DNA from 2 places in the Colwellia sp. MB02u-14 genome. Region 2 is predicted to be linked to the other one. Evidence: predicted binding sites of a transcription regulator. Region 2 holds the regulator's gene; the other holds the start of a gene.
The links. The regulator MetJ, encoded in region 2, represses methionine synthesis genes. The targets are predictions, from matches to a motif close to TAGACGTCTAGACGTCTA.

Region 1 (5,690 bases), on a different contig from region 2:
CCATCACGGATAAGAACGGGTGGGTTTTCAACTAAAGCATGTTGTAATAAGTCGTGTAAGTTGGGTATCGGAAAACTTTGTGACGCTAATTCAGTGATATGTGCTTGCTGACAAGCGTGTAAATGTTGCTGAAGTTCAGGCAATTGACTTAAGGCATTACGTAAACGAGCAAAATCTCTTGGACGCGCAGAGCGTAAGGCAATGCGAGAAACAATACGCTCAATATCACCAAAAGATTTAAGTTGGCTAAATAATTCAGACGTTAAATCTTGTGACAATAGTTCACTAATTGCATTTTGACGTGCGGTTAATATGTTTAAATCACGTAAAGGAAAATGTAACCAACGCTTCAGTAATCTAGAACCCATTGGTGTCGCTGACTTGTCTAATACCGATGCGAGGGTATTTTCAAAGCCACCCTGTAAGTTTTGCGTGAGTTCTAAATTACGACGAGTTGCCGCATCTAAAATGACACCAGAAGCAGAAGACTCACAAATAATGGCTCGAATGTGAGGAAGCGCACTGCGTTGACATTCTTTTACATATTGGAATAAGCAACCAGCGGCCATTAAGCCTAATGATTTATCATCAACACCAAAGCCAGAAAGTTCTTTAGTGCCAAATTGTGTATTGAGTAAATTAATGGCCGTGTCTAAATCAAATTCCCATTCAGATCTTCTTCTTAACCCTTGATAGCCTTTTAGTAACTCTGGCGCTGAGAACGACTCACTGTAGAGGAGTTCAGCAGGAGATAAACGCTGTAATTCAGCTTGTAACTGCTCGATGGTGCTTGGCTCGGTCAGTACAAAGCGGCCACTGGTCATATCAAGATAAGACAGTCCAAAGCGTTGCGATGACTTATTATTGCCTTCACTTACCGCAACAATTAGGTTGTCATGCTTATCAAGTAATAATGCTTCATCACTCACTGTGCCTGGGGTAATAACTCTAACAACTTTACGTTCAACAGGACCTTTACTGGTTGCTGGGTCACCAATTTGTTCACAAATGGCAACAGATTCACCCAGTTGTACTAATTTTGCTAGATAATTCTCCACCGCATGATAGGGAACGCCTGCCATTGGTATAGCATTGCCACCTGTCTTGCCGCGAGCGGTTAATGAAATATCGAGCAAATCAGATGCTTTTTTCGCATCATCAAAAAATAATTCGTAAAAGTCACCCATGCGATAAAAAATTAAAATATGAGGGAACTCAGCTTTAATGGTTAAGTACTGGCGCATCATAGGGGTGTGTGAGGATAAGTCTAAGTTTGCTGTCGTCATTTCTATGCGGTAACTCATAAGTTCAATGAAAGAGTAAGGTCACAATTATGTCATAACTGGCAAATTTAGACTCTATTTATTTAACTAAAGTTTTTACTGAATACGATAAGATTTATGAAAGGATTTTACAGTGATAATATAAATAGTAACTTTTTGGTGAGTAATGATTAAAAGTTATTAATGTTCGTTATGTTTTTGTTTATCAATGACTTAAAAGTCAACTCGTTTTGTTTTTGATAATATAATTAAAATAGTTGTAAAAAAGCTTGATACTGTACGGTCATACAGTATACTTGCTTCATCAAAACGAAATCTTAGCAACATCGGCGGAACAAACATGAAAGATGATAAAGAAAAAGCATTAGCAGCAGCATTAAGTCAAATTGAAAGACAATTTGGTAAAGGCTCAATTATGAAACTTGGTGATAATAACACCATGGATGTTGAAACCATTTCTACAGGTTCATTAGCGCTTGATGTTGCACTCGGTGCGGGTGGTTTGCCACTTGGGCGTGTTGTTGAAATTTATGGTCCTGAATCAAGTGGTAAAACAACCTTAACACTTGAAGTTATTGCTGAAGCTCAGCGTAACGGTAAAGTGTGTGCCTTTGTTGATGCTGAACATGCACTTGACCCTATTTATGCTGAAAAGTTAGGTGTTAACATCAACGAATTACTTGTTTCTCAGCCTGATACTGGTGAGCAAGCATTGGAAATTTGTGACATGCTAACGCGTTCAGGTGCTATAGACGTTATTGTTGTCGATTCTGTTGCTGCACTTACACCCAAAGCAGAAATTGAAGGCGATATGGGCGACTCACACATGGGTTTACAAGCCCGTATGCTTTCACAAGCAATGCGTAAGTTAACGGGTAACTTGAAAAAATCAAATACCATGATTATTTTCATTAACCAAATTCGTATGAAAATTGGTGTAATGTTTGGTTCTCCTGAAACCACAACGGGTGGTAATGCACTTAAGTTTTATGCTTCTGTTCGTTTAGATATTCGACGTATCGGTGCTGTAAAAGCAGGCGACGAAATTATTGGTAATGAAACCCGCGTAAAAGTGGTTAAAAACAAAATAGCGCCTCCTTTTAAACAAGCTGAATTTCAAATTTTATATGGGGAAGGGATTAACAGCTTAGGTGAATTAATTGACCTAGGTGTTCAGCATAATATGGTTGAAAAAGCGGGTTCTTGGTACAGTTACAATGGCGATCGTATTGGCCAAGGTAAAGCAAACGCTTCTAAATCGTTAGCAGAAAAACCTGAAATGGCAAAAGAGCTTGATAAACGTTTACGTGAATTACTGTTAGTTAAAAGCGTAAGAGCGGGTGATAAATTACCTAAAGAAGAAGCGGTTACCGAATAAGCTGTTATTAGTCATCTATATCTTAATAAGCCATCGCATTTGCGGTGGCTTATTATATCTGAAGAATGTAAATTTGATTATTATAATCAATTAATAGTCGCTATTCATTTACAATGAAGCGTTAGCGCTTTATTGCCACAACCGTAATATATTTAATAAGACCTTTTTCGTATTTATCTAATTTAACTTCAGCAATTTCTGACATTAAAGCCGCAATTGTCTTGGGCAGTGTTGTTTTAAAGTCTACTTTATCTAATCGACAAGCATTAATGACGTTTTCGGTCATATCTTCAGCATATAAAATATCCATGCCAGGAATTAAATTCTGTTTAAAAGCTAAAAAATCATCATAAAGCTTCTCATCCGGGAAAAATATATCGGTATAGAGAAAGAAGCCTCCAGGTTTAAGTTTATCACTAACTTGGCGATAAAATTGATTGATATTTGAGTAACAATGCGATGATTCAACATTAAAGATAATATCAATACTGTTGTCTTCAATATTTAAGGCACATGCGTCGCCCTCCATATAGTGCAGACCTTCTATTTTGTGAGTGTTAGCACAAAAAGTTACTTGATTTTTATTTAGGTCAACGCCTGTTGCTTGTTTTGGATTATAATATTTTTTAACAAAAGCTAAGCCACCGCCACGTCCACTTCCTATTTCTAAAATCGATTTATCGGTTAGGACTTCGCTTAAACCAAGCTTGAATGCTTGAATTAGCATGTTGTTGTAAAGCGATATTTGATGTTTCCATTTTTTATCAATGTCATCTAATAAAATTTCACATGGAGCGAAGCCATGATTCATAAAAATAAGCGCTTCTTCATCTTGTATATCTTTTAATATACTGTCATAAGTTTTAATGACGTCATTATTATGTCGTTCTACCGGGGAAAGTACTTTTATAGTCAAGGGTAAAATCTGCCATGTTTTCTTCAGAGTTTTGATATTACCGCAATCTAATAAAAAATAACACTTCAAGATGTTACTCATAAATAAATACAGATAGGTTATTAAACATTAACAATCTGCTTACTTTCAATGCCAAAGCAATGAGTTACTTATTTAATGAAATAAAACGTTATAGACGTCTATACGTTTAGATGTTGACATAGCTATAAATACACGTACCATCAAATACTCATATTTATATAAAAGTTAATACGTGAAATTAGAGAACAAAGTGTTCATGCTTGTTTGACATTATTTGATTAGGTAAACGCTATGCCCATTAAAATTCCAGATTTATTACCTGCTTTGTCTATTTTAGGTGAAGAAAATATTTTTGTAATGTCTGAGCGTAGAGCGGCAAGTCAAGAAATTCGCCCAATGAAAGTCGCTATTCTCAATCTAATGCCTAATAAAATTGAAACAGAAGTTCAAATATTACGGGTATTGTCTAATACACCTTTACAAATAAATGTTGATTTTGTACGTATTCACGCCAATGAATCCAAACATACGCCGAAAGAGCACTTAGATAATTTTTACCGTCTCTTTGATGACATTAAGAATACGCAATACGATGGCTTAATTATAACCGGTGCACCATTGGCGTTAATGGAATACGAAAAAGTAACTTTCTGGGATAAAATTTGTGAAATATTTGATTGGGCTGAAGAAAATGTCACCTCAACAATGTTTTCTTGTTGGGCTGCTCATGCCGCTCTATATCATCACTATGGATTACGACGACATTTAAGAAAAGAAAAATTATCCGGTGTTTTTAAACATAGCCCCATCGACCAAAAAGAACAGCTTACCCGCGGCTTTGAAGAATTTTTTAATGTCCCACACTCACGATTTGGATATATTGATAAATCTGATTACCTCTCAATTCCTGAATTAAAGATTATTGCTGAATCTCCTCAAGCAGGGGTTTACGTGGTCGCGAGCAAAAATAAACAGCAGGTCTATTTAACCGGTCATCCAGAATATGACTCAACCACACTAGATGAAGAGTTTCAACGTGACCTTAAAGCCGATATTAACGCAGTTATGCCCAATAATTACTATATTAATGATGACATAACAAAAGTGCCACACAGTTCATGGCGTAGTCATGCCAGTTTGTTATTTACTAATTGGTTAAACTATTATGTCTATCAGATCACACCGTACAAGCTAGACGCAACAAATATTAAAGCAATACACCCAGATGCAGAAATATAAACAGTGTCGGATATATTTAGCCATTAAATTAAGTTTGAAAGTAAAAGTAGAGAAATCGTATGAAAAAATCAGCATCATTTAGTCGTCTTGAGCAACAAATACAAAAAAGAATTCTTATTTTAGATGGTGCTATGGGGACGATGATCCAAGCCTATAAATTTGAAGAACAAGATTATCGAGGTGAACAATTTGCTGATTGGCATCTTGATGTCAAAGGCAATAATGACATGTTAGTGCTAACCCAGCCCGAGGTAATTAAAGCTATTCACTATGAATACCTTGAAGCGGGTGCTGATATTCTTGAAACGAATACTTTTAATGCCACGACGATTGCGATGGCAGATTACGATATGCAGTCTTACAGTGCGGCAATCAATTTAGCGGCGGCACAAATAGCCCGTGCTGCAGCGGATGAATTTACCGCTAAAAACCCTGATAAGCCTCGGTTTGTTGCCGGCGTTTTAGGGCCAACGAATAGAACATGTTCTATTTCTCCCGATGTTAACGATCCTGCTTATCGTAATGTGACTTTTGATCAATTAAAAGATGCCTACATAGAATCAACGAAAGCACTGATTGAAGGTGGCTCAGATATTATTCTTATTGAGACTATCTTTGATACCTTAAATGCTAAAGCGGCTATTTTTGCGGTTGAAACTGTTTTTGATGAATTGCAGTTACGTTTACCTGTAATGGTCTCGGGTACCATTACTGATGCCTCAGGCAGAACATTGTCTGGGCAAACCACCGAAGCTTTTTATAATTCATTGCGCCATGCGAAACCTATTTCATTTGGTTTGAACTGTGCATTAGGTCCGGTTGAACTAAGACAGTATGTGGCAGAATTGAGTCG
Region 2 (5,690 bases):
ACCCTTATGTAACGTCTTCAAATACTACTGCAGGTGGCGTTGCTACCGGTTGTGGTTTTGGACCTCGTCACTTAGATTATATATTAGGCATTACTAAAGCATACACAACGCGTGTTGGTTCGGGTCCTTTCCCAACAGAACTAGACGATGAAGTGGGTGAACACTTAGGCACCGTTGGCCATGAATTTGGCGCAACTACGGGTCGTGAGCGACGTTGTGGTTGGTTTGATGCCGTTGCAATGCATCGCGCGATTCAAGTTAACAGCGTAACAGGTTTCTGTTTAACTAAACTTGATGTTTTAGATGGTTTAAAAACACTTAAAATTTGTACAGGCTACAAAACTCAAGCGGGTGATATTATCACCGTGCCGCCAACGGCTGCTGAAGGTTATGAGTGTATTACACCTGTTTACGAAGAAATGCCGGGCTGGTCTGAAACAACAGTTGGAGCAACTTCTCGTGATGTTTTACCTGCTAATGCAATTGCTTACATCAAGCGTATTGAAGAATTGACAGGCGTACCGGTTGATATTATTTCAACAGGACCAGAACGTAATGAAACTATTATTTTAGTTAATCCGTTCACTGATTAACACATAATACAGCATATTTTCTAAAATAAAATTTTATTAAAACCACCTTTTAGGTGGTTTTTTTTTCATCAAAAATAAAATATATTCAAACATTGATTTGAATATAAATGCAAAAAAAATTACTAACACTACAATCATAAGTTATAAAGTTAATGAACGTTATGGTTTTAATGTTAAAATTTAGTGATAAATTCGCTATTGTGCATTGAAAAAAACAAAAATAGAAAGCTAAGTTTAGCCAGTGAATGAAGTTTATAAAATGTACATAAGTATTAGATGAATAGATTAAGCTATATAACGAATATTTAGTTTTATGATGTGCAATAGAAAAGTGCTGAGGGTATGTTTGTTGTGGCTTCTGGCACTTTTTTATATAAGAATAATGTTGGAACAACATGTAAGATTGCCATAATATATATAACTATACTGTATGTAAAAATAATAAAACTTAAAAAATAGCATAAAAAACATAATAAATTTACCTAACGCATAGGACTCATCATGACTGATTTTCGCCAACAAGCACTTGATTACCATCAATTCCCAACGCCAGGGAAAATAAGTGTCGAATTAACTACCGCTGCTGAAACTAGCCTTGATTTAGCGCTCGCATACAGCCCCGGTGTTGCTGAGCCGGTACGTGCAATTGCAGCAAACCCAGATGATGTTTACAAATATACCGGCAAAGGTAATACGGTTGCTGTTATTACTAACGGTACCGCTATTTTAGGTTTAGGTAATTTAGGTGGTATGGCTGCTAAGCCAGTGATGGAAGGTAAAGCGTTATTGTTTAAGCGATTTGCAAACATTAATTCATTCGATATCGAGGTCAAACATAAGACAGTTGAAGAATTTGTTAATACGGTGGCTAATATTGCAGATAGTTTTGGCGGCATTAACTTAGAAGATATTAAAGCGCCAGAGTGTTTTGCTATTGAAAAGGCCCTTATTGAACGTTGTAAAATACCTGTATTTCATGATGATCAACATGGTACCGCTATCGTTACTGCTGCAGGTATGATCAATGCCTTAGAAATTCAAGGTAAACATATTAAAGACGCCAATATAGTGTGTCTTGGGGCAGGTGCTGCAGCAATTGCTTGTATGGAACTCTTAATAAAATGTGGCGCTCAGCGAGAAAAAATCTACATGTTAGATACTAAAGGTGTTATTCATACTCGTCGTGACGATCTTAATGAATACAAGCGTATGTTTGCTAATAATACCGATAAACGTACGCTAGAAGATGTCATCGATGGCGCAGATGTATTTGTCGGTGTTTCTGGGCCAAATTTACTTTCTGTTGAAAATGTAAAAATGATGGCGGCGAATCCGGTGATATTTGCTTGTTCAAACCCCGATCCTGAAATTAAACCAGCATTAGCGCTTGCTGTTCGCGATGATCTTATTATTGCCACTGGACGTTCTGATTACCCTAACCAAGTTAATAATGTTTTATGTTTTCCTTTTATTTTCCGTGGAGCATTAGATGTTCGTGCTAGAAGGATTAACGATGAAATGAAAATTGCTGCTGTTAATGCCATCCGTGAATTAGCAAAAGAACCTGTTTTGCAGGAAGTGCTAGATGCTAGCGGTGAGCAAAGTTTAACTTTTGGTAAGGAATATATCATTCCTAAACCAATGGACCCGCGTTTATGTGGTCGAGTTGCACTTGCTGTTGCCCAAGCTGCGGTTGATTCTGGCGTTGCCGCATTAGCGATGCCTGAAAATTATATGGAATAATCAGCGCAAAGGAGCAATCGTGGTTTATGTGGTCGAGTTGCACTTGCCCAAGCTGTGGTTGATTCTGGCGTTGTCGCATTAGCGATGCCTGAAAATTATATGGAATAATCAGCGCAAAGGAGCAATCGTGGTTTATGTGGTCGAGTTGCACTTGCCCAAGCCGCGGTTGATTCTGGCGTTGCCGCATTAGTGATGCTTGAAAATTATATGGAATAATCAGTAAAATGTAATGCAAATAAACTAAGATGAACACGCGGGAGAGCCATAATGAAAAACGTAACAAAAGCAGTTTTACTTTCTACGCTTGTTTACCCAGGAGTTGGCCAACTAGTTTTTCAGTCCTATCGGCGTGCAATAGCGCTAATTTTAGTATTTTCAATAACGGCTTATGTGTATATTGAAGAGGTGGTCAGTAAATATCAGCCACTTATTGATAGAGTAAAATCAGGTGAAATTGGGCTAAACAGCCAAGTACTTGCAAATGAAATAGCAAAACACCCTATTACTTTTGATCCGTTCTGGGTGAGCACATTAACCTATATACTCGTAATTTGTTGGGGAGTGGGTGTTATCGATGCTTATCGTTTAGGCATAAAAAAAGACGCTAAAGCGTCTTTAAATGAGTGTAAATAATTACTGCTCGTCATCTACTTCAAATTGACTAAAGTCGGTAATCCCCTTTGCTATCAGTGCATCTCGAACACTTTTGGGGAGCATTTCAGTATTGTCTTTTGTCAAATCACCATCATCAGGAAGAGGCTGTCCAGTAAAAGCATGTAAAAAAGCTTCACATAATAATTCACTGTTTGTCGCATGGCGTAAATTATTAACTTGTCGACGTGTGCGTTCGTCAGTTAACACCTTAAGCACACGCAACGGAATTGATACGGTGATTTTTTTAACTTGCTCACTTTTTTTCCCATGTTCGGCGTATGGTTTTATATAATCGCCATTCCACTTTGCCATCTAATTACCTTGTTTAGCTAAATTATTTTTTATAGGTTCGATTTTACTGGTTGTTGGCGTTGAGTCAATAACGAATGTGTAGAAGTTTAGAAGTCTAAAGTTCTTGACCGGCAAAAGTAAAGCGTTTAGAGTTATAGACGTCCAAACATCTATTTGATTTTATTGTCCAATTGGAGCAAAAAATGACAAGCAAAAAACCAGCAACATTGGCGGTTAGAGCGGGTATTAATAGTGATAAACACCATGGTGGCGTTGTACCTGCAATTCATTTATCGAGTACTTACGCTTTAAAAGGCTTTAATGATAAGCGCCAGTTTGATTATTCTAGGACAGGAAATCCAACACGAAGTACATTTGGGCAAGCTATTGCTGATTTAGAGCATGGCGCAGTTGGTATAGTCACTAGTACCGGTATGTCTGCTGTTCATTTAATCTGTCAACTACTGACAACACAAGATACTGTTATTATCCCCCATGACTGTTATGGTGGCAGTTATCGATTATTTACCCATTTAGCAAAACGTGGCCAATTTAATGTTATCGTTGTTGACCAAAACGATGAGGAAGCCTTAGCTCAAGCACTGGCGAAAAAGCCAAGATTAGTTCTGGTTGAATCACCGAGTAACCCATTATTACGTTTGGTTGATATAGAAAAGGTCACTCAGGCGAGTCATAATGTAGGAGCTTTAGTTGCGGTAGATAATACTTTTCTTTCACCTCTTTTGCAGCAGCCGTTATTATTAGGCGCGGATATTGTTTTTCATTCAACAACTAAATATATTAACGGTCATAGTGATGTGGTTGGTGGTGTATTAGTAACAAAAGACCAGGAGCTTGGTGTAGAACTTGCGTGGTGGGCAAATTGTATTGGTATTACGGGCTCACCATTTGACAGCTATCTTGCATTACGCGGCTTAAAAACATTGCCTATTCGCATGAAACAACATCAAGAGAATGCAAATGTTGTGGCAAAATACCTAAAAAATCACTCAGCAATTAATGCCGTGTATTTTCCTGGTTTGAAAGATCATCCAGGACATGAAATTGCTAAGCGGCAACAAAAAGATTTTGGCGCTATGATGAGTTTTGAAATAAAAGGCGGTGTTGAAGCGGTTAAAGTGTTGTTTGATAAGTTAGCACTCTTTACCTTGGCACAATCGTTAGGTGGCGTCGAAAGTTTAATCAGTCATCCATCAACGATGACTCACGCAGGTATGGAGATTGAAGCACAAATTGCTGCAGGTATCACGCAATCCTTAGTCAGAATTTCTGTAGGTATTGAAGATATTACTGATATTATCAGTGATTTGGAACAAGCTTTACTTGCGAGCCAAATTTAAGTTTTTAGGCTATTTTTAGTAGAATAATTAATGAGTGAAAATGACACAGTCAAATACAGTAGAACCGTTATCATCCGGGAATAACCAACTTGCCAAACATGCTATACATGCACATAAATTTGGTGGTAGCAGCTTGGCAACCACACAATGTATTGAGCGTGTGGTTGCTATTATTCGCAAAAATTGTCAGTTAGATGATTTAGTCGTTGTCTCTGCTAATGGTAATACGACGGATGACTTATTCAATATTTATGAACTCGCTGTTGAAAATAGTCAGGATCTTTTAGTTGCCATTGAGGCATTAAAACAGTCACAAAGTGTATTAATTAGTGAACTATTAAATAAGAGTAGAGCCGCATGCTTAATTGAGATTTTGTCTGATGATATAGATCAATTAACCGTTTGGTTAACAGAGCAACCGCGTCAACATCATGCTGATATGCTGGCCTATGGAGAAGTGTGGTCTGCGCGTTTATTATCCGCAGTGCTGAGTGAGCAAGTGTGTCCAAGTTATTCAATTGATGCGCGTGATTTCTTAGTTATTAATAACGATAAAGAGTGTGCAGTTGATAATCAAAGCAGCAAAAAACAATTTCAGGAAATATTACAAAAGGGAAAGTTGGCAGTCATTACTGGCTACATTACTAAAAACTCACGAGGTGAGACCTGTACATTAGGACGTAATGGCAGTGACTATTCAGCAACAATAATCGCATCGCTGTCGGGTGCGTTGAATGTTACGCTCTGGACTGATGTCGATGGTATATACAGTGCTGATCCCCGTGTTGTACCACTTGCTCGTAAATTACACCGTTTACCAAACGGTGTAGCAAAAGAGCTTGGTCGCTTGGGTAACCCCGTTTTACATGCAAAAACTTTACAACCGCTCACGAACCACAGTACGCATTTACATGTAGCAAGCAGTTTTGATCCCGAAATATCTGGTACAGAAATTGGTAAATTTGGTCAAATTGCTAAGCAAGAACTATCAGTGACTTCACTCAATGATTTATTACTGGTTCAATCAACAAGTTTAACTGGTTCATTG

Region 1: metA (homoserine O-succinyltransferase) is a predicted target of MetJ. The motif match lies at 3,750-3,767, and genes of this name have one in related genera.

What each region holds. Positions count from the first base shown of each region.
Region 1 is NZ_JACGUX010000063.1:33,511-39,200, reverse strand. It holds gene mutS (DNA mismatch repair protein MutS) at 1-1,286, opposite strand, end outside; gene recA (recombinase RecA) at 1,624-2,661, shown strand; gene H4J52_RS06715 (class I SAM-dependent methyltransferase) at 2,783-3,577, opposite strand; gene metA (homoserine O-succinyltransferase) at 3,890-4,837, shown strand; gene metH (methionine synthase) at 4,897-5,690, shown strand, end outside.
Region 2 is NZ_JACGUX010000001.1:256,159-261,848, forward strand. It holds gene H4J52_RS01050 (adenylosuccinate synthase) at 1-593, shown strand, start outside; gene H4J52_RS01055 (malic enzyme-like NAD(P)-binding protein) at 1,095-2,336, shown strand; gene H4J52_RS01060 (hypothetical protein) at 2,604-2,969, shown strand; gene metJ (met regulon transcriptional regulator MetJ) at 2,970-3,302, opposite strand; gene metB (cystathionine gamma-synthase) at 3,485-4,642, shown strand; gene metL (bifunctional aspartate kinase/homoserine dehydrogenase II) at 4,683-5,690, shown strand, end outside.